One region of the Variovorax sp. AC103 genome, then DNA from elsewhere that is predicted to be linked to it. Evidence: predicted binding sites of a transcription regulator. Region 1 holds the regulator's gene; each other region holds the start of a gene.
The links. The regulator sigma-54, encoded in region 1, starts transcription at its own class of promoters, with help from an activator protein. The targets are predictions, from matches to a motif close to TGGCANGNAANCTGCTTT.
Positions count from the first base shown of each region.

Region 2: a site for sigma-54 is predicted at 4,642-4,659, ahead of AC0IYU_RS05680 (TorF family putative porin). Genes of this name have one in related genera too.
Region 3: a site for sigma-54 is predicted at 3,644-3,661, ahead of atzF (allophanate hydrolase). Genes of this name have one in related genera too.
Region 4: a site for sigma-54 is predicted at 2,670-2,687, ahead of AC0IYU_RS05125 (ammonium transporter). Genes of this name have one in related genera too.

Region 1 covers NZ_CEEDFC010000029.1:81,749-89,277, forward strand. The annotation lists gene AC0IYU_RS31180 (YceI family protein) at 1-276, shown strand, start outside; gene AC0IYU_RS31185 (YceI family protein) at 328-963, shown strand; gene AC0IYU_RS31190 (hypothetical protein) at 960-1,217, opposite strand; gene AC0IYU_RS31195 (LysE family translocator) at 1,353-2,009, shown strand; gene AC0IYU_RS31200 (phospholipase D family protein) at 2,028-3,638, opposite strand; gene rpoN (RNA polymerase factor sigma-54) at 3,649-5,262, opposite strand; gene lptB (LPS export ABC transporter ATP-binding protein) at 5,280-6,074, opposite strand; gene lptA (lipopolysaccharide transport periplasmic protein LptA) at 6,071-6,784, opposite strand; gene AC0IYU_RS31220 (thiol:disulfide interchange protein DsbA/DsbL) at 6,929-7,529, opposite strand, start outside.
Region 2 covers NZ_CEEDFC010000003.1:203,034-210,562, forward strand. The annotation lists gene AC0IYU_RS05660 (LysR substrate-binding domain-containing protein) at 1-627, opposite strand, end outside; gene AC0IYU_RS05665 (SMP-30/gluconolactonase/LRE family protein) at 711-1,643, opposite strand; gene AC0IYU_RS05670 (ammonium transporter) at 1,857-3,290, opposite strand; gene glnK (P-II family nitrogen regulator) at 3,320-3,658, opposite strand; gene AC0IYU_RS05680 (TorF family putative porin) at 3,726-4,598, opposite strand; partial or broken gene AC0IYU_RS05685 (YifB family Mg chelatase-like AAA ATPase) at 4,813-5,766, shown strand; gene AC0IYU_RS05690 (hypothetical protein) at 5,834-7,529, shown strand, end outside.
Region 3 covers NZ_CEEDFC010000003.1:154,366-161,894, forward strand. The annotation lists gene AC0IYU_RS05415 (ABC transporter ATP-binding protein) at 1-28, opposite strand, end outside; gene AC0IYU_RS05420 (ABC transporter permease) at 25-852, opposite strand; gene AC0IYU_RS05425 (ABC transporter substrate-binding protein) at 855-1,859, opposite strand; gene atzF (allophanate hydrolase) at 1,879-3,615, opposite strand; gene AC0IYU_RS05435 (M48 family metallopeptidase) at 3,970-4,827, opposite strand; gene AC0IYU_RS05440 (AmpG family muropeptide MFS transporter) at 4,888-6,273, shown strand; gene AC0IYU_RS05445 (beta-ketoacyl-[acyl-carrier-protein] synthase family protein) at 6,479-7,529, shown strand, end outside.
Region 4 covers NZ_CEEDFC010000003.1:91,033-98,561, forward strand. The annotation lists gene AC0IYU_RS05115 (tripartite tricarboxylate transporter permease) at 1-1,457, shown strand, start outside; gene AC0IYU_RS05120 (sulfite exporter TauE/SafE family protein) at 1,549-2,307, opposite strand; gene AC0IYU_RS05125 (ammonium transporter) at 2,725-3,960, shown strand; gene AC0IYU_RS05130 (hypothetical protein) at 3,979-4,281, shown strand; gene AC0IYU_RS05135 (thiamine pyrophosphate-binding protein) at 4,315-5,988, opposite strand; gene AC0IYU_RS05140 (pyridoxal phosphate-dependent aminotransferase) at 6,145-7,365, opposite strand; gene AC0IYU_RS05145 (amino acid ABC transporter substrate-binding protein) at 7,362-7,529, opposite strand, start outside.

The sequences.
Region 1 (7,529 bases):
TTCCCGCAGGCGAGCTTCCAGTCGAGCGCCATCAAGTCGCTGGGCGACGGCAGGTTCGAGATGGCGGGCAAGCTCACCCTCAAGGGCACGGCCAGGGCCGTGACGGTGCCGGTCAGCATCACGGCGGCTGGCGGCTTCGCGGTGGCCACCGGAAGCTTTACGATCCAGCGGCTCGACTTCAAGGTGGGCGACGGCGAATGGACCGACACCTCGATGGTCGGCAACGAAGTGCAGGTGCGCTTCAAGTTCACGCTCGCAGGCCTCGGGCCGCTTTGAGACCCGGAACCGCCGCACCTACCCGCCATGCCTCACACACCTCACGCCATGATGAAGAAGCTCATCCTCGCCTCGGCGCTCTCGGCCTGCGCCCTCGCCGGCAACCCCGCCGCGGCCCAGGACTACACGGCACTGCCCGTGGCCGCCAAGCCCGCGGGCGGACCGGTGAAAAACGCCAGCTACGTGGTCGACCCGACCCACACCTTCGTGATGTACGAAATGGGCCACTACGGCACCACCACCAACCGGGGGCGCTTCAGCACCAAGGACGGCACGGTGAAGATCGACGGCACGGGCACCAGCGGCGCGGTCGACATCACGATGGACATCAGCTCCATCAACACGGGCGTCGACCTGCTCAACCGTCACGTGCAGAGCAAGGATTTCTTCAATGTGGCGGAGTTTCCGACCGCGCGCTTCGTGGCCGATCGCATCGACTTCAGCGGCGACAAGGTGGCCGACGTGCCCGGCACGCTCACCCTGATGGGCCAGACCCGGCCGGTGACGCTGAAGGCCGCGCGCTTCAACTGCTACCTGAGCCCGCTCATCAACCGCCAGGTCTGCGGCGGCGACTTCGAGACGACCGTGGAGCGCAGCGACTGGGGAATGACCTGGGGGCTGAACTTCGGCTTCGAGAACAAGGTGAAACTGCTGGTGCAGGTCGAGGCCGTCAACATCCAGCCCTAGGCGCCGGGGTGATGGAGGCCGGCCAGGCGCTTGCGCTCGTCGTCCTTGGAGGCCTTGAGCCAGTTGCGGGAGGCCACGAACGCACGCGGCAGGTTCAGCAGCACCAGCATCCAGGCACCGGTGACCACCGTCATGAACGCCCCGAACAGCAGCTGCTCGGCCAGCGGGGCGTCGCTCCAGTAGAAGAAACTCAGCAAAAACGACAGCACCACAGCCCAGACGGCCAGAAGGATGAGGTTTTTCATTTTTTGCATCAGTAACTCCGGTGCAGAAAATGTAAACCAAAAGTTACCCGAGTACTACTTAAAGTTTAGTTTTCAAACCCCCGATCAGCGTGCACTAATGCACGCTGATCGCGCATTTGATCTCCACGCCACGCCTTTCAGCCCATGAACACCACCCTTTCCCTGCTCGGCATTGCCGGCGCGATGGCCGTCGGCGCGATGAGTCCCGGTCCCAGTTTCGTGATGGTCGCCCGCACGGCGGTGGCTTCCAGGCGCGACGGGCTGGCAGCCGCGCTGGGCATGGGCGCGGGCGGACTGGTCTTCGCCATCGCCGCGCTGGCCGGCCTGCAGGCGGCGTTCCTGGCGGTGCCGGGCCTGTACCTCGCCATCAAGGGCTTCGGCGGCGCCTACCTGGTGTACCTGGGTGTGCGCATCTGGCGCGGCGCGCGGCAGCCGCTGGCCATGGCGGCGGTGCCCCCGGGGGGTACCTCGCCAAGCGCGCAGGGTAGTGGCGCACACCCCTTGCGCACCTTCCTTGTCGGCCTGGCCACCCAGGTCAGCAACCCGAAGACAGCGGTGGTCTACGCCAGCATCTTCGCGGCCTTCCTGCCGCGCGACGTGCCGCTGGTGCTGGCGCTGTCCGTGCCGGTGGTCATCTTCTGCATCGAGACCGGGTGGTACACCGTCGTCGCGCTGGCCCTTTCTTCAGCGGCGCCGCGCTCGGCCTACCTGCGCTACAAGGCCTGGATCGACCGCGCCGCGGGCGGCGTGATGGGGCTGCTGGGCCTGCGGCTGATGTGGTCGGCCGTCAGCGGCAAGTGACGGGCGGCAAGCGCACCGCTAGAGCAGGCTTTCGGGCGTCAGCGGCGCCAAAATCTCGAGCATCGTGCGGTCCCACAAGCCCGAGTCAGGCTCCTCGGTCAGCACGGTGAGCTTGCCGGCGTCGTCGCTGGTCCACTCGATGCGCGACTCGTTGCTGCCCTCGGCAAAGCGCAGCCGGTAGGCGCCCTGCTGCTTGAGCACGTCGAGCAGCTTGAGCATCTGCTGCGCCATTTCGGGGCTGTGGATGATCAGCCCGATCTCGGTGTTGGCCGACTCGGAGCGCGGGTCGAAATTCATCGAGCCGACGAACAGTGTGCGCCGGTCGATCACCGCCGACTTGGCATGCAGCCGCCCCACCGAGGTGCCGAACAGCCCGAGCCGCACGCTGCGCCGGGTGCGGCTGGAACTCAGCTCGTACAGGTCGGCGCCCAGCTTGAGCATGTCGGGCCGGTAGCGGCGGTAGGCGGTGTGCACCAGCGGCTCGTCGGTGGCGGCCAGCGAGTTGGTGACCACGCTGATCTTCACGTTGCGCCGGCGAATCTCGCGCATCACCTCCAGCCCGGTGGCGCCGGGAATCAGGTACGGCGAGACGATGGTCACCTCGGAGCGCGCACGGCGCATCTGCTCGACCACGTTGTAACGCACGCTGTCGACGTCCAGCAGCGGCACGCCGCCGTAGGAAGCCGTCTTGCCGATCACGCGGTCGGGCGAATCGGCGTAGGCCTCGGCCAGGGTCCAGATCAGGTTGAGCTTGCCGGTGTTCAGGTCGTCCGCCATCGGGCTGTAGCCGAGCAGGTCGTTGGGCGCGGGGGGCGGCGGGGGTGGCGTGGTGTCGGGGCCGGTGGCGGCCTCGAAGCGGCGCTGCAGTTCGTCGCGCGGCACATCGGTGCGCACCACGGAGCCGATGGGCCGCACGTAGACGCTGTTCCAGTACTGGTCGAACAGGCTGCCCAGCCGCGGGATGAGCGCGCCGGTCACGAAGGTGTCCAGGTCGAGGAAGTTCTCGCCCGCGGTGCGCCGGAAGTACTGGTTGCCGATGTTGCGCCCGCCCGCCACCGCCATCGCGCCGTCGGCGATGAACAGCTTGTTGTGCATGCGGCGGTTCACGCGGCTGAAGTCGAACAGCGAGGCGGTGAAGCGCTTCAGGATGCTGCCGCGCCCGGCCGGGAACGGGTTGAACAGGCGCAGCTCGACGTTGGGCGTGGCGGCAAAGGCCAGCAGCAGCTCGTCCTCGCCCGAGGTGTAGAGGTCGTCCATCAGCAGGCGCACCCGCACACCGCGCAGCGCGGCGTCGCGCAGGGTGCGCAACAGGTAGCGGCCGGTCTCGTCGTTCTCGATCTGGTAGTACTGCACGTCGAGCGTGCGCTGGGCGCGGCGCGCCAGCTGGATGCGGGTATCGAAGGCGAAGTCGCCGCCGGGCATGAGGCGAAAGCCGCTCAGGTCGGGGTCGGGCTGGGCCCCCAGCGCGATCTTGCCCAGGGCGGTATCGGCCGACACGGCGATGGCCTTGACGGCGGGGCGCGGCGCCTCGTCGGGCAAGGTGGCGCAGCCGGCGAACAGCAGCACGGCCACCAAGGCGAAGAACCCGAGCCCCCGGCGCGACATCGGATGCGGGCGGCCAGGGCTCATGGTCGGCTTGCTACAGCGCCTTGCGCAGGTTGGCGGGCGCGATGCGCAGCGCCTCGCGGTACTTGGCCACGGTGCGGCGTGCGCACTCGATGCCCTGCTCTTTCAGCATCTCGGAAATCTGGCTGTCCGACAGCGGCTTCTTGATGCTTTCCGAGCTGACGAACTGCTTGATGAGCGCGCGCACCGCGGTGCTCGACGCATTGCCGCCGGTCTCGGTGCCCAGCGCCGAGCCGAAGAAGTACTTGAGCTCGACCGTGCCGAACGGCGTGGACATGTACTTGGCCGTGGTCACGCGCGAGATGGTCGACTCGTGCAGGCCCAGCTCGTCGGCAATCTCGCGCAGCACCAGCGGGCGCATCGCGAGCTCGCCGTGCACGAAGTAGCTCTTCTGGCGCTCGACGATGGCGTTGCTCACGCGCAGGATGGTGTCGAAGCGCTGCTGGATGTTCTTGATGAACCAGCGCGCCTCCTGCAGCCGCTGCGACAGCGCCTGGCTGCCCTCGCCCTTGTGCGCCTTGAGAGCGCCCGCGTAGATGTCGTGCACGCGCAGGCGCGGCATGACCTCCGGATTCAGCATGACGCGGAACTTGATGTTGGTGCCGCGGCCGGTCTTGGTGACGATCACGTCCGGCACCACGATGTTGCGCTCCACGTCCACGAAGCGCCGGCCCGGCTTGGGCTCCAGCCGCGCAATGATCTGCAGCGCCAGGCGCACCAGCTCTTCGCTGGTGCGGGTGAGCGTGGCCAGGCGCTTGAAGTCGCGACGCGCCAAGAGTTCCATCGACTGCTTGCACACGGCCATGGCGGTCTTGCGGACCAGCTGCTCCTGCTCGGTCTCGTCCGGGCGGGCCAGCGCGCGCAGCTGGATGCCCAGGCATTCGCCCAGGTCGCGCGCGCCCACGCCCACGGGCTCCAGGCTTTGCAGCAGGCCGAGCGCCACCTGGAAGTGGTGCACGAGGTCGTCGAACTGGTCGTTGTCGTCGCCAGCCAGGCCCGAGGCCAGCGCGGGCAGCGAGTCTTCGAGGTAGCCGTCGTCGTTGAGCGACTCGATCAGGAAGCGCAGCGCGGCGCTGTCGTTCTCGTTCAGGCGCAGGCTCAGCGCCTGGCGGTGCAGGAACGACTGCAGCGACTCCTGGCTGCGCGCGAGCTCGGTGGCGTCGGCGCGCTCATCGTCGCCCAGGTTGTTCTGGCGCGCGGGGGCGTCGCTGCCCCACTCGCTGTCGTCGGGCGCGGCCATGTCGACGGTGCCGTCGCCTTCCCAGTCGGGCTCGCGCTCGGTGATTTCCGTGGCCGGGCCGTCGGAGTCGGCGGTGCTGGTGGTCGTCTCAGTGGACGAAGCAGAGGTGCTGGCCGCCGGCGGCGCGAAGTCGCTTTCACCTTCGATGCCGTCGCCTCCATCGCCGCCGCCGTCATCGCGCGGGACCGGCGCATCGGCCGCGTCGAGCCCGAATTCCTCGCGCGCCGCCTCTTCCGCGGTGCGTTCGAGGAACGGGTTCTCGTCCAGCATCTGCTCGACCTCCTGGCTCAGTTCGAGCGTGGAGAGCTGCAGCAGCCGGATCGACTGTTGCAGCTGCGGCGTCAATGCCAGGTGCTGCGAGACGCGAAGGGACAGCCCTTGCTTCATGGAGAGCCCACCCGCCCTTACATCCGGAAGTGCTCGCCAAGGTAGACGCGTCGTACCTCGGCGTTGTCGACGATCTCCGAAGGCGTGCCTTGTGCCAGCACATGCCCGTCGCTGATGATGAACGCGTGGTCGCAGATGCCCAGCGTCTCACGCACGTTGTGGTCGGTGATGAGCACGCCGATGCCGCGTTCCTTCAGGAAACTGATGATCCGCTGGATCTCGATCACCGCGATCGGGTCGATGCCGGCGAAGGGCTCGTCCAGCAGGATGAAGCGCGGCTGCGTGGCCAGCGCGCGTGCAATCTCCACGCGGCGGCGCTCGCCGCCCGACAGCGCGAGCGCGGGCGAATCGCGCAGGTGGTCGACCCGCAGGTCGGACAACAGTTCGGACAGGCGCTCCTCGATGTGCTGCCTGGACAGCGGCGCCATCTTGCCGTTGGCGTCGGGCTCGCTCTGCAGCTCCAGCACGGCGCGCACGTTTTCCTCGACGGTGAGCTTGCGGAAGATCGAGGCTTCCTGCGGCAGGTAGCTCAGGCCCATGCGGGCGCGCCGGTGGATCGGCATGTGCGCGATGGGCTCGCCGTCGATGGTGATCTGGCCCGCGTCGGCACGCACCAGCCCCACGATCATGTAGAACGAGGTGGTCTTGCCCGCGCCGTTGGGCCCGAGCAGCCCGACCACTTCGCCCTTCTGCACGTCGAGCGAGACGTCCTTCACCACCGTGCGGCTGCCATAGCTCTTCTTCAGGCCGCGCGCCACCAGGCGGCTGCCCGGCGCGCCGTTGGCGTCGTGCGTTCCAGCGGTTTCGATCACTTGCGGGTTTCTCCGTCGTCGAGCGTGGTGCTCTGGCGCAGGCCCTTGCCGGGCGCCGGGGTGGGTGCCGGCGGCGCAGCCTTCGCGCCCGCCGGGGCCGAGGCACCGGCGGCCGGCGCGGCCGCGGCCTTGGGGGTCAGGATGGTCCTCACGCGCCCGCCGGGGGTGGACGCGTTGACGGCGGTGTTCGCCGGCACGGTGGAACCGTTGACGGTGTAGGTGTCGTTGCTCTGGTCGTAGACGATCAGCGCGCCCTGGCTCTCGTCGTTCGGCGTGGCGCCCAGCAGGCGGCGCATGACGGCGTTGCGGATGAACTTGACGTTGTCGGCGCGGCTGTCGTACTCGATGACTTCGGACTCGCCCTCGATCCATTCGTCGGGCGCATTGCGCTTCTGCTTGTAGTAGGCGCGCTTGCCGGGCGCCGCCGTGACCACGCCGTACTGGTAGCCCTCGGCGTCCTGGCGCACGTCCATGCGCGCGCCGCGGATGATGATCGTGCCCTTCGTGACCAGCACGTTGCCGGTGAACACGCTGGTCTGTTTCAGGTCGTCGTAACGCATGGCGTCCGACTCGATGTTCATCGGCTTGGTGCGGTCGGCGGTTTCGGCCAGGGCGCCCGAGGCGAAGCCGGCCAGCAGCAGCGCGGCGGCAGCCAGGCGGCCGATGCAACGGAGGAAGGAGGGAGTGGTGGGGTAAGAATGCAATGTCATAGAGGCACGAAACTTGCTCGGCATTGTATGCGGCTGATTGCGCCAGCCCCGCACGCACAGATGAAAAAGCCCGCCGAAGCGGGCCAGGTATCCCTTGCAAAAAGGGGAGAAGGCAGCGGCAGTCAATGCGCGCAGCCCCGGGGGTCAGCCTTTTTTCGCTTCGCCGATCAGGTAGTTGACGACCTGCAGCACCTTGGTCATGTTACCGGCGGTCTCGCCATCCACATACCAGCGGCCGGCCACGGCCATCGCCGGCACGCCCGCCACCTTGTAGGCGTCGGTCATCTGCGAGGCGCGCTTGGCCTTGCTGGCCACGCTGAACGAGGTGAAGGTTTCCTTGAACTTGGCGCCGTCCAGGCCGTTGGCCGAAGCCCAGGCAATGATGTTGGCGTCGCCGTTCACGTTCTGGCGCTGGGCATGGATGGCGCTGAACACCTTCGGCTGGAATTCGTCGACCTTGCCCATGGCCTCGAGCGCGTAGTACAGGCGCTGCTTGGCTTCGACGTCGTTGCCCACGAACGGCACGGGAATGCGGCGGAAGGCGACTTCCTTCGGCAGCGTCTTGGCCCAGGCTTCGAGCGCCGGTTCGAAGTCGTTGCAATGCGGGCAGTTGTACGAGAAGAACTCGACCACTTCGATCTTGCCGGCCGGTGCGTCGACCGGTGCGCGCTTGTCGAGCACCAGGTACTCGGTGCCTGCCTTGGGCGCGCGCGCCTGGGCGTGGGCCGGATTGGCGGCCAGGGAC
Region 2 (7,529 bases), on a different contig from region 1:
CCCGCAGCTGGCGAACCAGGTGCCCCAGGGTTCGAGCGGGCTGCGGATGAGCCGCGCGCTGGCGATCTCGGCGGCGCTGCGAAAGCCGGTGAACGGCCCGAACTCGTTCAGATAGCTCGGGCTGCAGGCCGGCACCACCTGTTCTTCGAGCACGAGGCGGTGTTCGCAGTCGGCATAGCCGCCGGGGCCGTAGCGCACCTCGAGGTCGGCCTGCTCGGCGGTGACGTCGAGCAGCGGAATCGACACCTGCAGCACCAGTTCGATGTCGGGGTAGATGTTGCGGAACAGCTCCAGCCGGGGCATGAGGAATTGCCGGCTGAAGGTGGGCGTGACGGCGATGCGCAGCCGCGTGGCGCGCTGCGCGGCATTGCTGCCCAGAGGCGTGGCCTGCAATGCCGCAAGCCCGGTGCGCACGTTCGCGAGGTAGGCGGCACCGTCGGCCGTGAGGCTGAAGTCGCTGCGCCCGAAGAGCTTGAAGCCGACGTGCGACTCGAGCTGGCGGATGCGATGGCTCACCGCGCTGGGCGTGACGCACAGCTCGTCGGCCGCGCGGCCCGCGTGCCGCAGCCTTGCGACGGCCTCGAAGGTCAGCAGGCATTGGATCGGGGGAATGTGCTGCAGGGCCATGGCTCAGTGGGGGTGTTCGGTCTCCGCATGTCCGGGGCGCCGCTCGATCGACCTCGGCCCTGAACAATGCTCTTCGCGCACCCTCAGTCCTCGAAGAAGCTCACGGGCAGCCCGGGCGTCTCCACGCGCATCGAAATCACGCAGCCCGAAGCCGGCCGCTGTTCGATCTCCGCCGCAGGCCGCCCCTTGCGCGCGCTGGTGACGAACAGCGTCTTCAGATCGTCGCCGCCGAAACACGGCATGGTCGGGCATTGGACGGGTACAGGAACCGAGGCCACGATGTCGCCCGAAGGTGCGAAGCGCAGCAGCTGTGCGCCTTCGAACATCGCCACCCAGTAGTGGCCTTGCGCGTCGATGGTGGCGCCGTCCGGCCGGCCTTGGTAACCCAGCGGCGCGTCCGCAGTCCAGCCTTCGCGCTTGGCTTCGAACTGGTGGAACACGCGAGCACGCGAAAGCGCGTTGGCCTCGGCGTCCCAGTCCCACGCGCACACCACGTGCGCGGCGGTGTCCGCCCAGTACAGGGTGCGGGCGTCGGGCGAGAACGCGAGCCCGTTGGCCGTGGTGGACTCGTTGGCCATCTGCGTGATGGTGGGCGAGATGCCCGTGCCGGTGCGTGCGTCGAGGCAGTAGAGCGCGGCGTTGGGCCGGTCCTTGGCTTCGTTGAGCGAACCGCCCCAGAAGCGGCCGCGGGGGTCGCACTTGCCGTCGTTGAAGCGCATGGTGCGCACGTCGTGCTCCACACGCGCCAGGGCGACCAGCTCGCCGCCCCATTCGCGCGCCCGGTAGAAGCCGTCGCGCAATGCGATCACCAGGCCGCCGCTGCGCGCCGGCGCCATGCAGCCGGGCTCGGTAGGCAACGGCCATCGCTCCACGGCGGCATTCGGCGAAGCGATGTCGCCGCGGGTGCGCAGCACCGCGCGGCCGGGAATGTCGAGCCAGTAGAGCGCGCGTTCTTCAGGGTGCCAGAACGGCGACTCGCCGAGTTCGCAGAGGCTGTCTTCGATGGAGGTCCACATGGTTCGGCCATTGTGCCCCCGGCCATGAAAGCGACAGGCAAAAAAAAGCCCGCTGACGCCGGAGCGCTCGCGGGCTGAACATCCAAAGGAGACCTCGCTTGAAAACTTGTTCTTCAATTCAAGAGCACCGCGGAACCGGCTCTGCCGGGCCGCAGGTGCTGCCCCCTGCAAGGGGGTTGGCGTAGCGACACGAAGTGCGCGCAGCCTGGGGGTTTACCTGTTGTATGCGGTTTCGCCGTGCGAGGAGATGTCGAGGCCTTCGCGCTCTTCTTCTTCCGACACACGCAGGCCGATGGTCAGGTCTGCGATCTTGAAGGCGATGAAGGCCACCACGCCGGACCACACGATCGTGAGCGCCACGCTCTTGATCTGGATCCAGACCTGTGCACCCATCGCGAAGGTGTCGGGCGTTGCGCCGCCGGTGCCGCCCAGGCCCTTGGCTGCGAACACGCCGGTCAGGATGGCACCCAGGATGCCGCCCACACCGTGCACGCCGAACACGTCGAACGCGTCGTCGGCACCGAGCATGCGCTTCAGGCCGCCTACACCCCACAGGCAGACCAGGCCGGCCAGCAGGCCCAGCACGATCGAACCCATCGGGCCGACGAAACCGGCGGCAGGCGTGACGGCCACCAGGCCGGCAACGGCACCGGACGCAGCGCCCAGCATCGAGGCCTTGCCCTTGTGCAGGCTTTCACCCAGGATCCAAGACAGCGCGGCGGCAGCGGTGGCGAGCACCGTGTTGATGAAGGCCAGGCCGGCCAGCGCGTTGGCAGCACCTGCCGAACCCGCGTTGAAGCCGAACCAGCCGACCCACAGCAGCGAAGCGCCGACCATGGTGAGCGTGAGCGAGTGCGGCGTGAACGCTTCCTTGCCGTAGCCCACGCGCTTGCCGACCATGTAGGCACCGACCAGGCCGGCCACACCGGCGTTGATGTGCACCACGGTGCCGCCTGCGAAGTCGAGTGCGCCGTCCTTGCCCAGCAGGCCGCCGCCCCACACGATGTGGGCGATCGGCACGTAGCTGAAGGTGAACCACAGCACGGAGAACAGCAGCACGGCCGAGAACTTGGCACGTTCCGCGAACGCGCCGACGATCAGCGCCACGGTGATGGCCGCGAAGGTGCCCTGGAACGCGACGAACACGTATTCAGGAATGGTGGTCAGCGCGCCGAAGGTTTCCTGCGTGATGCCCTTCATGAAGATCTTGTCGAATCCCCCAAAGAAGTTGCCTTCGCCCGAGAACGCGATGCTGTAGCCATAGACGGCCCACAGGATGCTGATCAGCGAGAAGATCACGAAGACCTGCATCAGCACCGACAGCATGTTCTTCGAACGGCCCAGGCCGCCGTAGAACAGCGCCAGGCCGGGAATGGTCATCAGGATGACGAGCAGCGTGGAGGTCAGCATCCAGGCGGTGTCGCCGGAGTCGATCTTGGGTGCCGGAGCGGCGGCGGGCGCCGCGGCTGCCGCAGCGGCAGGTGCCGCGTCGGCTGCAGCAGGCGCGGCCGGCGCCGCGGGTGCAGCGGCAGCGGGTGCCGAAGCGGCAGGCGCTTCGGCCGGGGCGGCGGGCGTTTGTGCAATGGCGGTGGTGCCGGCAGCCAGCACACTCAAACCGAACGCAAGAGAGACAAGCAGTTTTTTCATAATCGTTGTTCTTTCGGGCCTGGACTCGTTCAGAGGGCTTCGCGACCTGTTTCGCCGGTGCGGATGCGCACGACCTGTTCGAGGTTGTAGACAAAGATCTTGCCGTCGCCGATCTTGCCGGTGCGGGCAGCACCCTCGACGGCTTCGATCACGCGATCGACGAGGTCGTCGGAGACGGCCGCTTCGATCTTGACCTTGGGCAGGAAGTCGACCACGTACTCGGCGCCGCGGTAGAGCTCGGTGTGGCCTTTCTGGCGACCGAACCCCTTGACCTCGGTGACGGTGATCCCCTGCACGCCGATGGCCGACAGTGCTTCGCGCACCTCGTCGAGCTTGAACGGTTTGATGATGGCTGTGACCAGCTTCATGAGTTTTCTCCTGCGGATGGAAATGAAACGGTGCGGCAGCTTGGGCCGCACCTCGTTGTTCTGGTGCTTAGAGCGTCTTCGTCAGCGTGAGGATGAAGCGCGCCTTGTTCGGCGAGTACGTCGTCTGGCCGAAGGTGCCGAAGCCGTAGTCCACGCCCGGGTTGCTCACGGCGAGGTACGAGCTCTTCTTGTTCGCGCCTTGCACCGAGCCGGTCAGCGACAGGCCGTTGCCGAAGTCGTACGACGCACCGACGTTGTAGTCGACATAGCTCTTGTAGCCCAGGCTGCGGATGTCGCTGGACATGTTCGTGTAGCCCACGGCGGCCTTCAGCGTGACCTTGGGCACGATTTCCTTGCTGTACGCGAGGTTCAGGTAGCCGGTGTTGGTGCCCTTCAGGCCCGAGCCCGCCTTGTTGCCGGCGTAGCCGAAGTAGTCCTTCGACACGGTGTGCGAGTACTTGGCGGTGAACGAACCGAGGGTTTCGCTGGCGTAGGTGCCGGCAACGTACAGCTCGGTGGTGTTGCCCGACGAGTTGCCCGGGTAGATGTAGGTGAGCGCACCGACGTCCATGTCCAGCGGGCCGGCCTTGAATTTGTAGCCGCCGTACAGGTCCATCTCGATGCTGTTGCCCTTGAGCCAGTTGACGCTGGAGTTCCAGCTGCCCACGTAGAAGCCGCTGTCGCCGAAGGCGTAGTCCAGGCCGCCCTGGACGGCGGGCTTGAAGCCCTTGGTCTTGGCGTAGTCGTTCTTGCCCAGCATGTCCTGGTCCTGGCCACGGAACTTGTAGTTGGTGGTCAGCGAGATGTTTCCCGTGAGGTTCGGGGCCGGAGCGGCGGCCGGCGCGGCAGCGTCGGTTGCGGCCTGCGCCAGGGCGGCGCCCGAAGCGGTCAGTGCCGTGGCAAGAACGATCAGCGCCTGGGCGGCGGTGCGGTACGTCATCGGGAAACTCCTCGCAAAGTGTGTTGGGGGACCTGAGAGGCTCAAAGCAGGGAGCGTGCCAAACTGCTCAAAAGCCCGCCCGCAGCGCATTCCCCGCGAGCTTGAGCGAGCGCCAAATCGTTACAACAGGTGCTTCGTGTGGCGGCGGTTTCTCCGGGAACTGCACCACGGGCGTGCCCCCGATGGGCGCACCATCTTGGGGAGATCAAGAACAATGAGTCTGTCTTTGGTGCAAAGCCGTGCTTTGCTGGGGCTGGAAGCGGCCAGTGTCACGGTTGAGGTGCATCTGGCGAACGGCCTGCCCAGCTTCACGCTGGTGGGGCTGGTGGAAACCGAGGTCAAGGAGGCGCGCGAGCGGGTGCGCTCGGCCATCCAGAACGCCGGGCTGGAGTTTCCCAACAACAAGCGCATCACCGTGAACCTGGCGCCGGCCGACCTGCCCAAGGACTCCGGCCGCTTCGACCTGCCCATGGCCATGGCCATCCTGGCGGCCAGCGGGCAGATCGACAACGCCCGGCTCGCCGGCCACGAATTCGCCGGGGAGCTGTCGCTTTCCGCGGAACTGCGGCCCGTTCGCGGTGCGCTGGCCATGGCGCTGGCACTGCACACGCGGGGCGTGGCCACCCGTTTGGTGCTGCCCATGGACAGTGCACAGGAAGCAGCGCTGGTGCCCGGCAGCGAGGTGTACGGCGCCCGGCACCTGCTGGACGTGGTGCGGCAGTTCATGCCCGACGCCGACGCGGCCGCGCAACTTCCCGAGCCGGCCTCCGACGATGGCTGGGCCCGGGTCGAGGCCGCGCCCGGCGCGGCCGCACCGCGCTACGCCGACCTGTGCGACGTCAAGGGCCACGCGGGCGCCAAGCGGGCGCTGGAGATCGCGGCGGCCGGCGGCCACAGCCTGTTGATGATGGGCGAGCCCGGCTCGGGCAAGTCGATGCTCGCGCAGCGCTTCGCCGGCCTGCTGCCGGGCATGAGCATCGGCGAGGCGCTGGAAAGCGCTGCCGTGGCCAGCCTGGGCGGGCGCTTCGCGACCGATCGGTGGATGTGCCGGCCTACTTCTGCGCCGCACCATACGTCCAGCGCGGTGGCACTGGTGGGCGGCGGCTCTCCGCCGCGTCCCGGTGAAATTTCCAGAGCGCATCACGGCGTGCTCTTCCTCGACGAATTCGCGATTTGACGCGACAGCTTTTCTTGTCCAAACTGTTAGGAGCCAATCAAATCGGAGGCTGGAAGCGATGAAAGCAGTAGATTTGGACGTGCCAATTGTCAATGACTGGACACCAACTCGCGCAATCGAGTTCGAGGTGAGTGCGCCCGAATTTCGGGAAACTTGGCGTAGCGCATCCGCTAAGTTAAAACCATATCTTGGGCGTTCGTGTGATTTGGTCCTGCGCCTGCTGGAATGCCTTTTACAGGTTACCAAACAAGACCTCGCAGCCAGCATCAATTCATCTTCATTTCCACCATTAGACAGGTTGCTCAAACAACTTTTGGGCGCAATTTATAGCGAACATTTTTTCTACGGGACCATTACTATCCGCCGAAAGCTCGCTTATGCCCTTTTAAGGGCAAGAGCCACAATCGCCACAGATGTGGGTGCCAAGCTTACTTGGAGTATCCAAATAGGGATAAATTCACAGCCTCAACTCGACCAACTTGCTGCGCTGTTTGATCAATTAGAGTTAGATTCTGAGAAAGTTACGGCTTGGCAGGGCTGGCCATGTCGGACAAAGGAAAATGTCGTCTTTCAGGCTCCTCTGCTGCCGATTTATCGACTCTTAGGCCCAACCTTCACCGCCCAATTATATCAAATTTGCCTAATAGAGGCAGCAACCAAACGCAAGCCAACATTATTCGGCGTTGTTGCTTTAAGTAGATTCATAGAGGTCGAAAATCCTACTGCCAGTGTTGATACACTTCACGATCCTGATTTCACCACTCATTTTTTTTCGCGCCTTTACGAATTCTATTTAGAGGACAGTTATCGAAATCGTGGCAATTTTGTATCGGGCATCGTTCTAAGGTGGCGGAGCTTAATCAAGCGTTTTTTTGTCGAGCGAGTTTTCCCTTCTGGTCTCATTGCCGAACCATCGGGGGGGTTTCCCAATCCTCGCTCGCTCTCCAACTCAATGCCCGAAACAAACGTAGCGGTCAATGAAATTGGGGTGGCCTACCACGACAAGTTGCTAACTCCGATCCCCTTGGAGCTCACCGATGACCAAGCCTTGCAGTTTATTTTTTGTCAGATTCGCGCGGATGCCGATCGAATCAAGCAATGGGCTTGGACTGAGGTAGAAAGAATGGCGGCCCTTCTCGAACGTCGGCATGTGCTCGCTGCGCACGGCGGGGTCAGAGTGGTCGGAGCAAGGGCGAAAGAGGGAGTTGGGGCAGACAAGGTCATGTTTTCTACGGAGTGGGACCATCCTGATCATCTGGAAAACGGCGCCGCAACCTTTGAGCACTACGGCTACCCATGCAGCGCTGACGTATCTGTATATGACTTCAACGCACTTTTCCCCTGTCCTCGAGGTCGGTGGGTAGAAGAGCTTGCGGTGCCGCGTTCCGGCGCCCTTACTCCTCACTGCGCGATTCTCGTCTCGGAGCACCCTGCAATTACACCGTCCTTCCTCGAGAACTTCGAACTCTTCGACAAGCAAGGTAAGGTCAAGGGAATTCTTTCCACAGATACAGGACAGATCATCGCCGGAGTGAAGTTGCGCCGAGGCGCCGATCTTGCCGCACAAGAGATTTTCCTGACGGCGCGGAGCGCGTTCGCTTTTGACCAAATCCTTCGACTGACGCAGCCTCTACGGGATCACCTGCGCGCGCGGAACGATGACAACTGGCGCTATCTGCTGCTCGCATCAGGAAGAGCATTCGCCTACCCAACGCGAATCAAGAAACTGTCGGGCCTCACAAGTAATCCATGGC
Region 3 (7,529 bases), on a different contig from region 1:
TCAGGACGATGTCGGAGGTCACTTTCATCTTCCACTCCAGTGCACGATGCGGCGCTCGGCAATGAGGAAGAGGATGTTCAGGGCGTAGCCCAGCGCACCGGCCGAAAGAATCGCCGCGTACATGCTCTTCACGTTGAGCACCTGCTGCGCGTCGATGATGCGGTGGCCCAGCCCCGTGTCGGAGCCGATGAACATCTCGGCCACGATGACGATCACCAGCGCCATCGACACGGCCGAGCGCAGGCCGACGAAGGTGGGCTGCAGGCTTTCCCAGATCAGCACGTCCTTGAAGACCTGCCAGCGCGACGCGCCCATGACCTTGGCGGCCATCACGCGCTGCTTGCGCGCATTCATCACGCCGTAGGCGCTGTTGAACACCACGATGAGCAGCGCGCCGAAGGCCGCGATGGCCACCTTGTTGACGTCGCTCACGCCGAAGATCAGCAGGAACAGCGGAATCAGCGCGGACGAGGGCGTGGAGCGGAAGAAGTCGATCAGGAACTCCACGCTGCGGTAGGCGCGCTCGTTGCTGCCGAGCAGCACGCCCAATGGCACGCCGATGGCCGCCGCGATGACGAAGGCCTGCAGCGTGCGCCACACGGTCATTGCGAAGTCGGTGAGCAGCGGTCCGCCCGCCAGCCCGGTGACGAGCGCGGCGATGGTGTCGGCCGGCGTGGGCAGCAGGATGGGCTTGATGAAGCCCAGGCGCACCACCAGGTCCCACGCGATGAACAGCACCACGGGGCCGATGAAGGGCAGCAGGCGGTCGCGCAGCGGCGTCTTCGGTGCGGCGGCGTTGAGGCTGGCCGGCGGGGTCCACGGCGCGGCCGTGGTCGTGCTTGCGTCTGCCATGGTCAGGCCTTGTAGAGCAGCGTGTCCACGAGCACCTTCTTCTCGAAGATGCCTTTCTCGGTGAACAGGTCGTAGAACTTCTGGAAGTACGCGACATCGCTGGGCTTGAACTCGTTGTAGAGCATGTACGACGCGAGCGGCACTTCGGCCGTGAGCTTGCCTTCGATGGCGGTGTAGCCCTTCATGAACTGGCGCGCCTCGTCGGGCTGGGTGCGCACCAGCGCCACGCCGCGCGCATAGGCGGCGATGTACTTCTTCGCCACCTCGGGGTTCTTCTTGATGAACTCGGTGGTCAGGCTGGCCGCGCCGCCATGCCACGGCGCCATCGGGTCGCCCAGGATGTACTTCGCCACCACGCCGGCTTCGATGACGCGCGTGGTGCCGTTCATGCGGCCGACGGTGCCGGTGGGCTCCAGCGTGTAGCAGGCATCGACCTGGCCCGCGACCAGCGCGGCCACGTGCTGGCCGATGGGCAGCTCGCTCACCGTTGCGCCCTTGGCGCCGGCGCGCTCCAGCATGGTCTTGCACAGCGTGACGTTCTGGATGCCGGGGCCCGAGGCCACCTTCTTGCCGGCCAGCTCGGCCATGGTCTTGATGGGGCTGTCCTTGCCGACGATGAACTCGTCGAGCACGAACCTGGCGTTGCTCGGGTTGGTGCAGAAGATCTTGAAGAGGCCGGGCTGCGCGATCTCGCCGATGGCGAGGTTGGCCGAGCCGGTGCCGTTGGCGCTGCCGTCGCAGCGGCCTGCGAGCATGCCTTCCATGACCTGCTGCGCGCCGGCGAACTTGAGCGCCTCGACGTCGAGGCCGGCTTCCTTGAAGTAGCCCTTGTCGACCGCCGCGAAGAACGGCAGGCCCGCGGCCACGGGCCAGAAGCCGATGCGCAGCTTGGGTGCGGCCTGCGCGCGCACGAGGGCGGGCGCGGCCAGCACGGCCAGGCCCGTGGCGCCGGCCTGCAGCAGCTGTCGGCGGTGGCGCGAAGCGGAGGGTTTGTTGGGGGTGCTCATCGGGACTCCTGGATCAAAGTCAAAGGGAAGAAGGTGCGGTGCCGGTGCCGGTGCGGTTGGCGACGTAGGCACGCCAGCCGCCGTGGGAGCTCACGTCCTGCGCAGCGGCCAGCGCATGGCCCTCGCAGATGAAGCCCTTGACCCAGCTGCCGTCGGCCAGCTCGACGCTGCCGAGGCCCAGGGGCGGCGGAATCAGCGCCAGGAAGCTGCCGACCTGCGCGAGCGGCACCGACCACACCTCCAGCGCGATGGCCGCACCCGACTCGCCTTCGGCCACGCGCTGCAGGCCGGGCTTGGGCGGCACCGTGCCCGGCAGCGCGTACAGGCGGTAGGCCGGCGACGTGGTGGTGGCGCGCAGCAGCGTGGCACCGCGCTCGGTGAGCTGTCCGTTGAGCGGCATGCCCGACAGGTGGGCACCGACCACGGCGATGGACAGCATGTCGGCATCGGCCGCGGCAAGGCCCGGAATGGCGCGCGGCGCGGGCAGCGGTTTGCCGGTGGCGCCCTGCGCGAGTCCCGTGGCGTGGTGGTAGCGCTGGCCCAGGTCGGCCAATGCCAGGTCGCTGCCGCAGGGCCCGATCAGCGTGATGCCGAACGGCAGGCCGTCGTCGCGCAGGCTGCTGGGCACCGAGAGCGCGGCGTAGTCGAGCAGGTTGACGAAGTTGGTGTACGCGCCCAGGTTGCGGTTGAGCGCCACGGGGTCGGCGCGCATCTGTTCGCGTGTGTAGTGGGTGGGCGCGCTGGGCACCACCAGCAGGTCGATGCCGCGCCACATCGGCTCGACCTTCTGCGCGATGGCGCGCAGGCGCGTCTGCGCGTCGAACACGTCGGCGGCGTTGTAGCCGCGGCCGGCGGCGAGGATGCCGCGCACGGGCTCGATGACTTCTTCGCCGTGCGCGTCGAAGAATTCGCGCACCGCGGCGTAGCGCTCGGCGACCAGCGCGCTTTCGTACAGCAGCGCGGCGGCCTCGGCGAGCGGCGCGTAGGCAATGGTGACGGGCGAGCCGCCCATGGCCAGCAGCCGCGCGGTGGCGTCGTTGAAGGCCTGCTCGGCGGCGGTGTCGCCAAAGAAGTTCAGCGTGTCGGGCACGCCGAAGGAGAAGCGCGCGGGCAGCGGCTTGCGGCCCAGGCGCAGGTTGCGCGAGTACGGGTCGCGCGCGTCGTGGCCGGCGGCGGCCAGCAGCACGTCGACGGCGGTGGCGACGGTGGTCGCGAAGATGGAGACGCAGTCCGCGCTCTGCGCGGCCGGCACCACGCCGAAGGTGCTCAGCAGGCCGCGCGAGGGCTTCAGGCCGACGATGTTGTTGAGCCCGGCCGGCACGCGGCCCGAGCCTGCGGTGTCGGTGCCGAGCGCGAAGTCGACCTCGCCGGCGGCCACCAGGTAGGCCGAGCCCGAGCTGGAGCCGCCCGACACGTAGCGCGCGTCGAAGGCGTTGGGCACCTCGCCATAGGGCGAGCGCGTGCCGTTCAGCCCGCAGGCGAACTGGTCGAGGTTGGTCTTGCCGGCCAGCGATGCACCGGCTTCGAGCAGGCGCTGCACCACGGCTGCATGGACCGTGGGGTGGCGGTCGAAGGCCGGGCAGGCGGCGGTGGTGGGCACGCCGGCCACGTCGATGTTGTCCTTGACCGCGAAGCGCAGGCCGGCGAGCGGCAGGGCGAGCCCGAGGGTGTCGCCGGCCCGTGCGTCCACGACGGGGAAGGCAAATTTCGCAATCCAGGCGGCGGCGGGAGATCCGTTTTCTTCATGCACCATCATCAGGCATCCAAACATGTGTACAAGTTGAGATGCAAGCGGCGTGCCAGCGGGAACGTGCCGCGGCGTGGATCAGATCAGGCGGGGATTTGCTCCTTCCCCTTCCGGGGGAAGGCCGGGATGGGGGCAGGCCTTCGATCAGGCGCCGCTCTTTTTCAGAGGCCGTCGTGCCCCCACCCCAACCCTCCCCCGGGAGGGGAGGGAGCAAGGCGGGAATGCAGGTTCGGATTTGCTCCTTCCCCTTCCGGGGGAAGGCTGGGATGGGGGCAGGCCTTCGATCAGGCGCCGCGCTTTTTCGGAGGCCGTCGTGCCCCCACCCCTGCCCTCCCCCAGCTGGGGAGGGAGAAAGACAGAGGGTCAGCTCTTCTTCGCGTCCCGGTAGAGCTTCTCCACCTTCGGCAGGTTCGCTTCCAGCTTCGCGATGCGGTCCGGCCCGCTCGGGTGCGTCGACAGGAAGCTCAGCCCGCCCTGGTTCTTCGACGCCGTGGCCATCTTCTGCCACAGCGACACCGACGCCTTCGGGTCATAGCCCGCGCGGGCGGCGAGCTCGAGCCCCACCAGGTCGGCCTCGGTTTCGTCGCCGCGGCTGAACTTGAGCGTGATGAGCTGCGTGCCCGCGCGCGCCGCCAGGTCGCCCACCTGCCCCAGCCCGAGCAGCTGCGCACCGATGGAGAGCGCCGCCCCGGTGCCCGCGCTCTTGGCCATGCGGGCGCGCGCATGCTCGCGCAGTGCGTGGGCCATCTCGTGGCCCATGACCATGGCGACCTCGTCGTCGCTCAGCTTGAGCTGGTCGAGGATGCCGGTGAAGAAGGCGATCTTGCCGCCGGGCATGCAGAAGGCGTTGATCTGCTTGCTGCCGATCAGGTTGACCTCCCACTTCCATTCGCGGGCACGCGAGTTCCACGGCATGGCGAAGGGAATCAGGCGGTTGGCGATGGTGCGCAGGCGCTGCAGCTGCGGGTTGCCGTCGCCCGCGAGTGCGCCCTTGGCGCGCGCCTGTTCGAGCAGTTGGCCGTACTGCTGCACGCCCGCCGCCTCGATCTTGTCGGCGGGCACGAGGTTGCGCGCCATCGAGGCGTTGCCGACGTTGACCTGCGCCAGGGCAGGGCCGCTCAGGGCCGCGCCGGCGGCAGCCAGCAAAAAAGCCCGCCGGGGGTTCCAGGGCGACGCCATGGCGGGCGCGGCAAATTCGGAGCGGTCGCATCGTGTGCACATAGGGGCGGGATCATAGGAACAAATGAAGACAAACGCGCTCCGCGATGACCCCGGGCGCTCATGGACAATCCGAAGCTCATGTCCGCCACGCCCGCCGAAACCCCCACCGCCCCCCAACCACCCTGGCGCGACGCGCTGAAGGTCTACCTCGAGCCCGCCACGCTGCGCATGCTGGCGCTGGGTTTCTCCGCCGGGCTGCCGCTGCTGCTGGTGCTGGGTACGCTGAGCTTTCGCCTGCGCGAGGCGGGCATCGACCGCACCACCATCGGCTACCTGAGCTGGGTCGGGCTGGCCTACGGCTTCAAGTGGGTCTGGGCGCCGCTGGTCGACCGCCTGCCGCTGCCGCCGCTGACCACGCTGCTCGGGCGCCGGCGCGGCTGGCTGCTGCTGGCGCAGGGCGTGGTGATCGTGGGGCTGGTCGGCATGGCCATGAACGACCCGCGCCTGGGGCTCAAGCCGCTGATCTGGTGCGCGCTGCTGGTGGCCTTCGGCTCGGCCACGCAGGACATCGCGCTGGACGCCTTTCGCATCGAATCGGCCGAGACGCGCAAGCAGGCCGCACTGGCCGCCGCCTATCAAACGGGCTACCGGCTCGCGATGATCTGGGCCGGCGCGGGCGTGCTGTGGGTCGCGGCCTGGGCCGAGGTGGCACCGGCCGTGGTAGCCACAGGTGCAGCGGCTTACCAGAACGGCGCCTGGAAGACGGCCTACCTGGTCATGGCGGCCTCCATGTCGGTCGGCGTCGTCACCGTGCTGCTGTCGCCCGAGCCGGTGCGCCGCGTGCTGGCCCCGGCGAAGAACGCGGCGCAGTGGCTGCGCAACGTGCTGGTCGAGCCTTTTGCCGACTTCATCCGCCGCTACAAGTGGCAGGCGGTGCTGATCCTCTCGCTCATTGCCATCTACCGCATCAGCGACGTGGTGATGGGCATCATGGCCAACCCGTTCTACGTGGACATGGGCTTCACCAAGGACGAGGTGGCCACGGTCAGCAAGATCTACGGCGTGGTCATGACACTGGCGGGCGCCTTCGTGGGCGGCGTGCTGTCGATGCGCCTGGGCGTGATGCGCGTGCTGATGCTGGGCGCGGTGCTCAGCGCGGCCAGCAACCTGCTGTTCGCCTGGCTGGCCTCGCGCGGGCACGACCTGACGGCGCTGATCGCGGTGGTCTCGGCCGACAACCTGGCCGGGGGCATCGCCTCGGCGGCCTTCATCGCCTACCTGTCGAGCCTGACGAACATCAGCTACTCGGCCACGCAGTACGCGCTGTTCAGCTCGCTGATGCTGCTGCTGCCCAAGTTCATTGCCGGCTACTCGGGCGTCTTCGTCGACGCCTACGGCTACAGCACCTTCTTCACCGCCACCGCGCTGCTGGGCGTGCCGGTGCTGGTGCTGGTGGCGCTGGCCTCGCGGCTCACCGCCGTCGCCGGGCCTGCGGACCGACCTTGAGACGGCTTTGAAGCCCCGCTGAAGCCGCGTTCAACCGCCCGCCGGACGGCCTCCAGGCGCCCGGCCGTATAGGACACGACCGACGTCCCGCGCAGCCCGCAACTGGTAGGCTGTTCGCGTATACATTCGCTTTTGCTCCTTTTTGTTTCCTTTTCTTGCGCTCCCTTCTGGAGCCCCCGTTGTCAGCAAGCCCACCTACAAGATCGTGCCGTCCCGAATTCCCCCCCTCCAAATCAGCGCCTTCACGGCGACCTCCGCGGTCGGCGTCGGCAAGGAAGCGCTGGCCGACGCGCTGGCGCAGTCGCGCAGCGGCCTGCGCGCCAATGACTTCGGCGACGCACCGCTGCCGACCTGGATCGGCCGCGTCGACGGCATCGAAGAGGTGCGCCTGCCCGAGCCGCTCGCGCAGTGGGACTGCCGCAACAACCGGCTGGCGTTCATGGGCCTGCAGGCCGACGGTTTCATCGAGGCGGTGGCCGCCGCACGCGAGAAGTACGGCGCTTCGCGCATCGCGCTGATCCTGGGCACCTCCACCGCGAGCATCGGCGAGACCGAGCTGGCGTACACGCAGCTGGACGCCGAAGGCAGCTTTCCCCCGAACCAGCGCCGCCCCGCGGTGCACACGCCCCATTCGCTGGCCATGTTCACGCAGGAACTGCTGGGCATCAGCGGCCCGAGCGAAACCATTTCGACCGCCTGCTCGTCCAGCGCCAAGGTGTTCGCCTCGGCCGAGCGGCTGATCCGCCTGGGCCTGGCCGACGCGGCCGTGGTGGGCGGTGCCGACACGCTGTGCGGCAGCGTGCTGTTCGGCTTCAACTCGCTCGAGCTGGTGTCGACCGAGCCCTGCCGCCCCTTCGATGCCGAGCGCAACGGCATCAGCCTGGGCGAGGCGGCCGGCTTTGCACTGGTGGAGCGCGTGCAGACCGGCGCCGCGGCCTCCCCGCTGCTGCTGCTGGGCTATGGCGAGGCGAGCGACGCGCACCACATGTCCACGCCGCACCCCGAGGGCCTGGGCGCCGAACGTGCCCTCGACGAGGCACTGGCGCGCGCCGGCCTCGCCCCTGGCGACATCGACTACATCAACATGCACGGCACCTCGAGCCAGAAGAACGACGAAGTCGAAGGTGCGCTGGTGGCACGCCGCTTCCCCGCAGGCACGCACGCCAGTTCGACCAAGGGCTTCATGGGCCACACGCTGGGCGCGGCGGGCATCGTCGAGGCGGTCATCAGCCTGCTGGCGATCGAGCGCGGCCTGA
Region 4 (7,529 bases), on a different contig from region 1:
ACCTGCTGTATTGCCTGCTGGGCTGCATTCTGGGCACGCTGATCGGCGTGCTGCCCGGCATCGGCCCGGTCGCGACCATCGCGATGCTGCTGCCTGCCACGTACGCGCTGCCGCCCGTGTCGGCGCTCATCATGCTGGCAGGCATCTATTACGGCGCGCAGTACGGCGGCTCCACGACGGCCATCCTGGTGAACCTGCCCGGGGAGTCGTCCTCGGTGGTCACCTGCATCGACGGCTACCAGATGGCAAGGCAGGGCCGCGCGGGCCCCGCGCTGGCCGCGGCCGGCCTGGGCTCGTTCTTCGCGGGCTGCGTGGGCACGCTGATCCTGGCGGCCTTCGCACCGCCGCTGACCGAGCTGGCCTTCAAGTTCGGCCCGGCCGAGTACTTCTCGCTGATGACGCTGGGCCTGATCGGCGCGGTGGTGCTGGCGTCGGGTTCGCTGATCAAGGCGGTGGCCATGATCGTGCTGGGCCTGCTGCTGGGCATCGTGGGCACCGACGTCAACTCGGGCGTGGCGCGCTACAGCTTCGACATTCCTGAACTGACCGACGGCATCGGCTTCGTGGTGATCGCCATGGGCGTGTTCGGCTACGGCGAAATCATCGGCAACCTCTCGCAGCCCGACGACGAGCGCGAGGTGTTCACGCACAAGGTGAAGGGCCTGTGGCCCACCAAGGAAGACTTCAAGCGCATGACGCCCGCGGTGCTGCGCGGCACGGCGCTGGGTTCGGCCCTGGGCATCCTGCCGGGCGGCGGCGCGCTGCTGGCCTCGTTCGCCTCGTATGCGCTGGAGAAGAAGATCAAGATGCGCCCGGGCGAAGTGCCTTTCGGCAAGGGCAACATCCGCGGCGTGGCGTCGCCCGAGTCGGCCAACAACGCCGGCGCGCAGACCTCCTTCATTCCGCTGCTGACGCTGGGCATTCCGCCCAACGCGGTGATGGCGCTGATGGTGGGCGCCATGACGATCCACAACATCCAGCCCGGCCCGCAGGTGATGACCAGCAACCCGGAGCTGTTCTGGGGCCTGATCGCCTCGATGTGGATCGGCAACGCGATGCTGATCATCCTGAACCTGCCGCTCATCGGCATGTGGATCAAGCTGCTGACGGTGCCCTACAAGTTCCTGTTCCCGGCGATCGTGCTGTTCTGCGCCATCGGCGTGTACTCGACCAACAACAACACCTTCGACGTGTGGATGGTGGCGGCCTTCGGCTTCATCGGCTACCTGTTCATCAAGCTCAGGACGGAGCCCGCGCCGCTGCTGCTGGGCTTCATCCTCGGGCCGATGATGGAAGAGAACCTGCGGCGCGCCCTGCTGCTGTCGCGCGGTGCATGGAGCGTGTTCGTCACGCGGCCGCTGTCGGCGGGGCTGCTGGTGGCCGCGGTGATGCTGCTGGGCATCGTGCTGCTGCCGGCCATCAAGGCCAAGCGCGAGGAAGCCTTCGTCGAAGAATAGGCCCGCCACCGGGGGCAACACCCGAGGCCCGGCAAAGCCGGTTCCTCGGTGTTTCTGGAAGAAGCCCCCGGCTTGGCGCCTGGGGCTTTTTTCATTTCAGGAACGCGTCGTACGCCGTCTTCAGGATCAGCGCGCTCACCACCACGATGAACACGCCCCGCACGAACCCCGCGCCGTGCTTGAGCGCCACGCGCGTGCCCAGCAGGCTGCCGGCCACGTTGGCCACCGCCATCACCAGCCCGTACTGCCACCACACGTGGCCCTTGGCCGCCAGCAGGATCAGCGCGGCGCCGTTGGTCAGGGTGTTGATGATCTTGGCGGAGGCCGAGGCGTTGAGGAAGTCGTAGCCCATCCAGCGCACGAACAGGAACACCAGGAAGCTGCCCGCGCCCGGCCCGAAGAAACCGTCGTACAGCCCGATCGACAGGCCGATGGTGCAGGCCGCCAGCGTTTCGGCGCGGCCGGTGAAACGCGGCGCGTGCAGCCGGCCCATGTCCTTGCGCGCCAGCGTGTACAGAAGCACGCCCAGCAAGATGACAGGCAGCGCCCGGCGCAGGAAGTCGCCGGGAAACATCGTGACACCCCAGGCGCCCAGCATCGCGCCGGCAAAGCCGGCCAATGCGGCCGGCCAGAGGGCCCCCCAGCGCATCTGCACCCGCTGGCTGAACTGGGCCGCCGCGGCGGCCGTGCCCCAAATGGACGCGCTCTTGTTGGTGCCCAGCAGGGTCGCCGGTGGTGCGCCCGGAAACACGGCGAACAGCGCCGGCACCAGGATCAGCCCGCCCCCACCCACGATCGAATCGACAAAACCCGCGAGCAGCGAGGCACCTGTGACCACCAGCATTTCCATGGCGGCGATTGTCTCACCCGCAACGCTACTAAAAAAGTAGCGTCACGCGCAGGTGCGGCAAGCGTATGGGGTGCATTCGGCTTGAGAAAAAAGGCCGGGCCACGCCCTTCGAACAGGCAAAAAAAAGACGCCGACCAGCGGCGTCTTTCAAGTTCGAAACAGGCATCTCGTACGGAGCCTTTGAAGATTTTTCTTGTTGATCGGGAAGTTGTCTCCTCGGACCCTCGGCAGTACGAGCAGGGCCCGTTCGCGAGTGGGCAGACTTTAGAGCGTGCACCGCGTCAGTGCATTGGGAATTACCCGCTTTGACTCAGGTCCGACACACGATTTGCGAACGAAAGTGTGTCGATGAGTTAACAAGGTGGCACGACTTGTGCACGTAAGGCAACAGTCCACAACTCGAAGAAGACAACGGCCATGGCCTTGGCAACGCACGCCTCCATCAGCGCGGCAGACACCGCGTGGATGATGACTTCGACCGCGCTGGTGCTGCTGATGACGCTGCCCGGCATCGCGCTCTTCTACGCAGGCATGGTGCGCCGCAAGAACGTGCTGGCCACCATGGCGGCCGTGGTGGCGATTGCCGCGGTGGTCTCGCTGACCTGGTTCGCGCTGGGCTACTCGCTGGCCTTCACGCCCGGCTGGCCCTGGCTGGGCGGGCTCGGGCGCTGGGGCTTCTCGGGTTTCGAGTACCTGAAGGAAGCGGGCCAGGTGGCGGTGAGCCATGTCGCGCCCAACGTGCCCGAGTCGGTCTACGCGATGTTCCAGCTGACCTTCGCGATCATCACCACCGCCCTGGTGCTGGGCGCCTTCGTCGAACGCATGCGCTTCTCGGCCATCCTGTGGTTCGCGCTGCTGTGGAGCGTGCTGGTGTATGCGCCGGTGGCGCACTGGGTGTGGGAGCCGGGCGGCTGGCTCGCGCAGATGGGCGCGCTCGACTTCGCCGGCGGCTCGGTGGTTCACGTCAACGCGGGCATCGCGGGGCTGGTCTGCGCCTATGCGCTGGGTCCGCGCAAAGGCTACGGGCGCGAGGCCTTCGAGCCCTACAGCCTGGCGATGACGATGATGGGCGCCGGCCTGCTGTGGGTCGGCTGGTTCGGCTTCAATGCAGGCTCGGCCGTGGCAGCCGACGGGCGCGCGGGCCTGGCGATGCTGGTGACGCACATCGCGGCGGCGGCCGGCGCCATGAGCTGGATGATCGGCGAGTGGATCGTGCGGCGCAGCCCCTCTTTGCTGGGCCTGTGCTCGGGCCTGGTGGCCGGGCTGGTGGCGATCACGCCGGCGGCCGGTTTCGTCACGCCGCTGGCGGCGCTGGCCATCGGCACCATCGCGGGGCTGGCGTGCTACTGGGGCGCCACCGGGCTGAAGCACATGCTGGGGGCGGACGACTCGCTGGACGTGTTCGGCGTGCACGGCATCGGTGGCATCGTGGGTGCGCTGCTCACGGGGGTGTTCGCCGATGCGCGCATCTCGGGCGTCACGGGCGACGTGCTGACGCAGGCCGTCGCGGTGGGAAGCGTGGCCATCTACAGCGCGACGGGGACGGCGGTGGTGCTTTGGCTGGTGCATGTGCTGGTGGGCTTGCGCGTCGACGCAAACAGCGAGCTGCTGGGCCTCGATCTTGCACAGCACAAGGAACACCTGGGGAGTTGATCCACCGTCGGAGGAACCATGCCATCCATGTCCGAAAGCGAACGCATCGCCCTCGCCGCCCGCCTTCATGTGGCGCTGCGGCGAAAGCACGGCCGCGTGACCGACACCGAGTGGATGGCAACCAACGCGGAATACGCCGCCGAGATCGTGCGCATGACGCGCGCGCACGCCGCCGAAACCAAGGACGAGGAGCTCGACCAGCTGGCCACGCGGCTGGAGCAGGCGATGGAGCCGCTGGCGCGCGCTGCCCGGCTGGCGGCGCGGCAACCCGACGGGCAGCCGCCGACGCCGCCGCCGCGGTACGTGGGCGGGTTGCGCTGAACGAACCCCGCCCCCCGATGCCGATTCCCGAACTCAGCCCGCAGCCAACGCCGCCTTGCGAATCGACTGCAGCGTGCTCCCCGGGGTGATGGCCTCCGGGTCCAGCAGGCAATGCAGGATCGCCGGCTTGCCGCTCGCTCGCGCGCGGGCCAGTGCGGGGCCGAACTCTTCCGTGGTGGTGACCCGCTCGCCGTGGCCGCCGAACACCTCGGCATAGCCGCGGAAGTCGGGGTTCTTCAACTGCGTGGCGCTGATGCGGCCGGGGTAATGCTTTTCCTGGTGCATGCGGATGGTGCCGTACATGGCGTTGTCGAGCAGCACCACGAGGATCGGCAGGCCGTACTGCACCGCCGTCGCGAACTCCTGGCCGTGCATCATGAAGTCGCCGTCACCGGCAAACACCACCACCTCGCGCTGCGGCCACAACCGCTTGGCGCCGACACCGGCCGGCAGGCCGTAGCCCATCGAGCCGCTGGTGGGCGCCAGCTGGCTGGCGAACGCGCGGAACGGCCAGAAGCGGTGCACCCAGGTGGCGAAGTTGCCCGCGCCGTTGCAGAAGATGGTGTCGGCCGGCAGCACCTCGCGCAGGTGCTGCATGACCTCGCCCATCTGCAGCGGACCCGGAATGCGGATGGGCGCCGGGTCGCTCCAGCGCAGGAAGTCTTCGCGCGCGGTCTTGGTCTCGGCCTGCCACGCGGGCGTGGATGCGGGGCGCAGCGCGGTCACCGCTTCGGCAAAAGCCTGCGGCGTGGCGTGGATGCCCTGCGCCGGGCGGTAGAGCTTGCCGAGTTCGTCCGCATCGGCGTGCACGTGCACCAATGCCTGCTTCGGCTGCGGAATCGCCAGCAGCTCGTAGCCCTGCGACGGCACTTCCGACAGGCGGCCACCGACCAGCAGCACCAGGTCGGCATGGCGGATGCGCTCCAGCATGCGCGGGTTGGCGCCCAGGCCCAGGTCGCCCGCATAGCAAGGGTGCTCGGCGGACATCAGCATCTGGCGGCGGAACGAGCAGTACACGGGCAGCGAGAACGCCGCCGCGAATTCCGCGAACTGCTGTGCGGCCTTTTCGGACCAGCGGCTGCCGCCCAGGATGACGACCGGGCGCAGCGCCTGCGCCAGGCGCTGCTGCAGTTCGGCGACCTGCGACGCACCGGGATGGGTTTCGGTCACCGCGTAAGGCAGCGCGTTCGCCACCGTCGCGGCCTCGGTCAGCATGTCTTCCGGCAGCGCGATCACCACCGGGCCGGGCCGGCCCGAGGTGGCGACGTGGAAGGCGCGCGACACCAGCTCCGGCACGCGCGCCGGGTCGTCGATCTGCACGACCCACTTGGCCATGGTGCCGAACACGGCGCTGTAGTCGAGTTCCTGGAAGGCCTCACGGCCCAGCGCCTCGCGCGCGACCTGGCCCACGAAGAGCAGCAGCGGCGTCGAGTCCTGGTGCGCGATGTGCACGCCGGCCGCCGCGTTGGTGGCGCCCGGGCCGCGCGTGACGAAGCAGATGCCGGGCTTGCCCGTGAGCTTGCCCTGCGCCTCGGCCATCATGGCCGCGCCGCCTTCCTGGCGGCACACGGTCACGTCGATCGATGCGTCATGCAGCGCGTCGAGCACGGCAAGAAAGCTTTCGCCGGGCACGCAGAAGAGTTGCTGCACGCCATGGGTGATGAGCTGGTCGACCAGGATCTGGCCGCCGGTGCGGGGTGAGGTCATGCTTGTTCCAAAGGGCTGAAGGTAGGCGGTATTGCTCCTTCCCCTTTGGGGGAAGGCTGGGATGGGGGCAAGCGGCGTTGGTCAGGCCGACAGCAACTGACATGCCGCAAGCCCCCACCCCTTCCCTCCCCCAGCGGGGGAGAGAGAAAGTCAAAGTCATTCGAGGGCGTTGCACGCGGCGATGATGCGACTGCACGCCTCTTCCAGTTGCGACATCGCCGTCGCATACGAAATCCGGAAATACGGCGCCAGCCCGAACACGCTGCCTGGCACCACCGCCACCTCGAAGTCCTGCAGCAGGTAGCCGCAGAAGTCGCTGTCGCTCTGCAGCAAGGTGCCGCCGGGTGTGCGCTTGCCGAGCACGCCCGCGCAACCCGCGAAGGTATAGAACGCGCCTTCGGGCACGCGGCAGTGCAGGCCGGGCGCGCGGTTCAGCGCGGCGACCACGAAGTCGCGGCGCGCCTGGAAGTCGGCGCAGCGCTCGGCCACGATGCCCTGCGGCCCGGTCAGCGCCTCGATGGCCGCGGCCTGGCTGATGGACGACGGGCAGGAGGTCGTCTGGCTCTGCACCACGGCCATGGCCGCGATGAGCGCGCGCGGCCCTGCGCCGTAGCCCACGCGCCAGCCGGTCATGGCGTAGGCCTTCGACACGCCGTTGACGGTCAGCGTGCGTTCGCGCAGCCGCGGCTCGACCGCCACCGGCGTCGCAAAGGCGAGCTCGTCGTAGAGGATGTGTTCGTAGATGTCGTCCGCCAGCACCCACACCTGCGGATGCCGCAGCAGCACCTCGCACAGCGGCTTGAGTTGCGCCGCGCTATAGGCCGCGCCGCTCGGGTTCGACGGCGAGTTGAGGAACAGCCAGCGCGTGCGCGGCGTGATGGCCGCGTCGAGCTGCGCCGCATCGAGCCGGAAGCCGTTGGCTTCGGTGCAGGCCACCACCACCGGCACGCCGCCGCAGATCCGCACGATGTCCGCGTACGAGGTCCAGTACGGCGCCGGCAGGATCACCTCGTCGCCCGGGTCCAGGCTGGCCATCAGCGCGTTGAAGATGACCTGCTTGGCGCCCGCGCTCACGCTGATCTCGTCGGGCGCGAAGTCCAGCGCATTGTCGCGCCTGAACTTCAGCTGCACCGCCGCCTTCATCGCCGGGCTGCCGTCGAGCACCGTGTAGCGCGTCTCGCCGCGTTCGATGGCGCGCACCGCGGCGTCGCGCACGCTCGACGGCGTGTCGAAATCGGGCTCGCCCGCGCCCAGCACGATCACCGGACGGCCCGCGCGCTTGAGCGCGTTGGCGTGGTCCGTGATGCGCAGGATTTCCGAGACGCCGATGGCGCGCACGCGCTGCGCCGGCAGGAAAGCAACCGTGCCCAGGCTCACTTGGCGTAGGCCTCCAGCGGCTTGTCGTTGGGCTCGGCCATCAGCTGCTTGAGCGCCGGGCTCATCGGCAGGTTCAGGCTGGTGTTCTTCGGCGGAATGGCGGCCACGAACCACTTGGTGTAGATCTTCTCGAGGTCGCCGCTCTTCATCATGCGGCGCAGCGA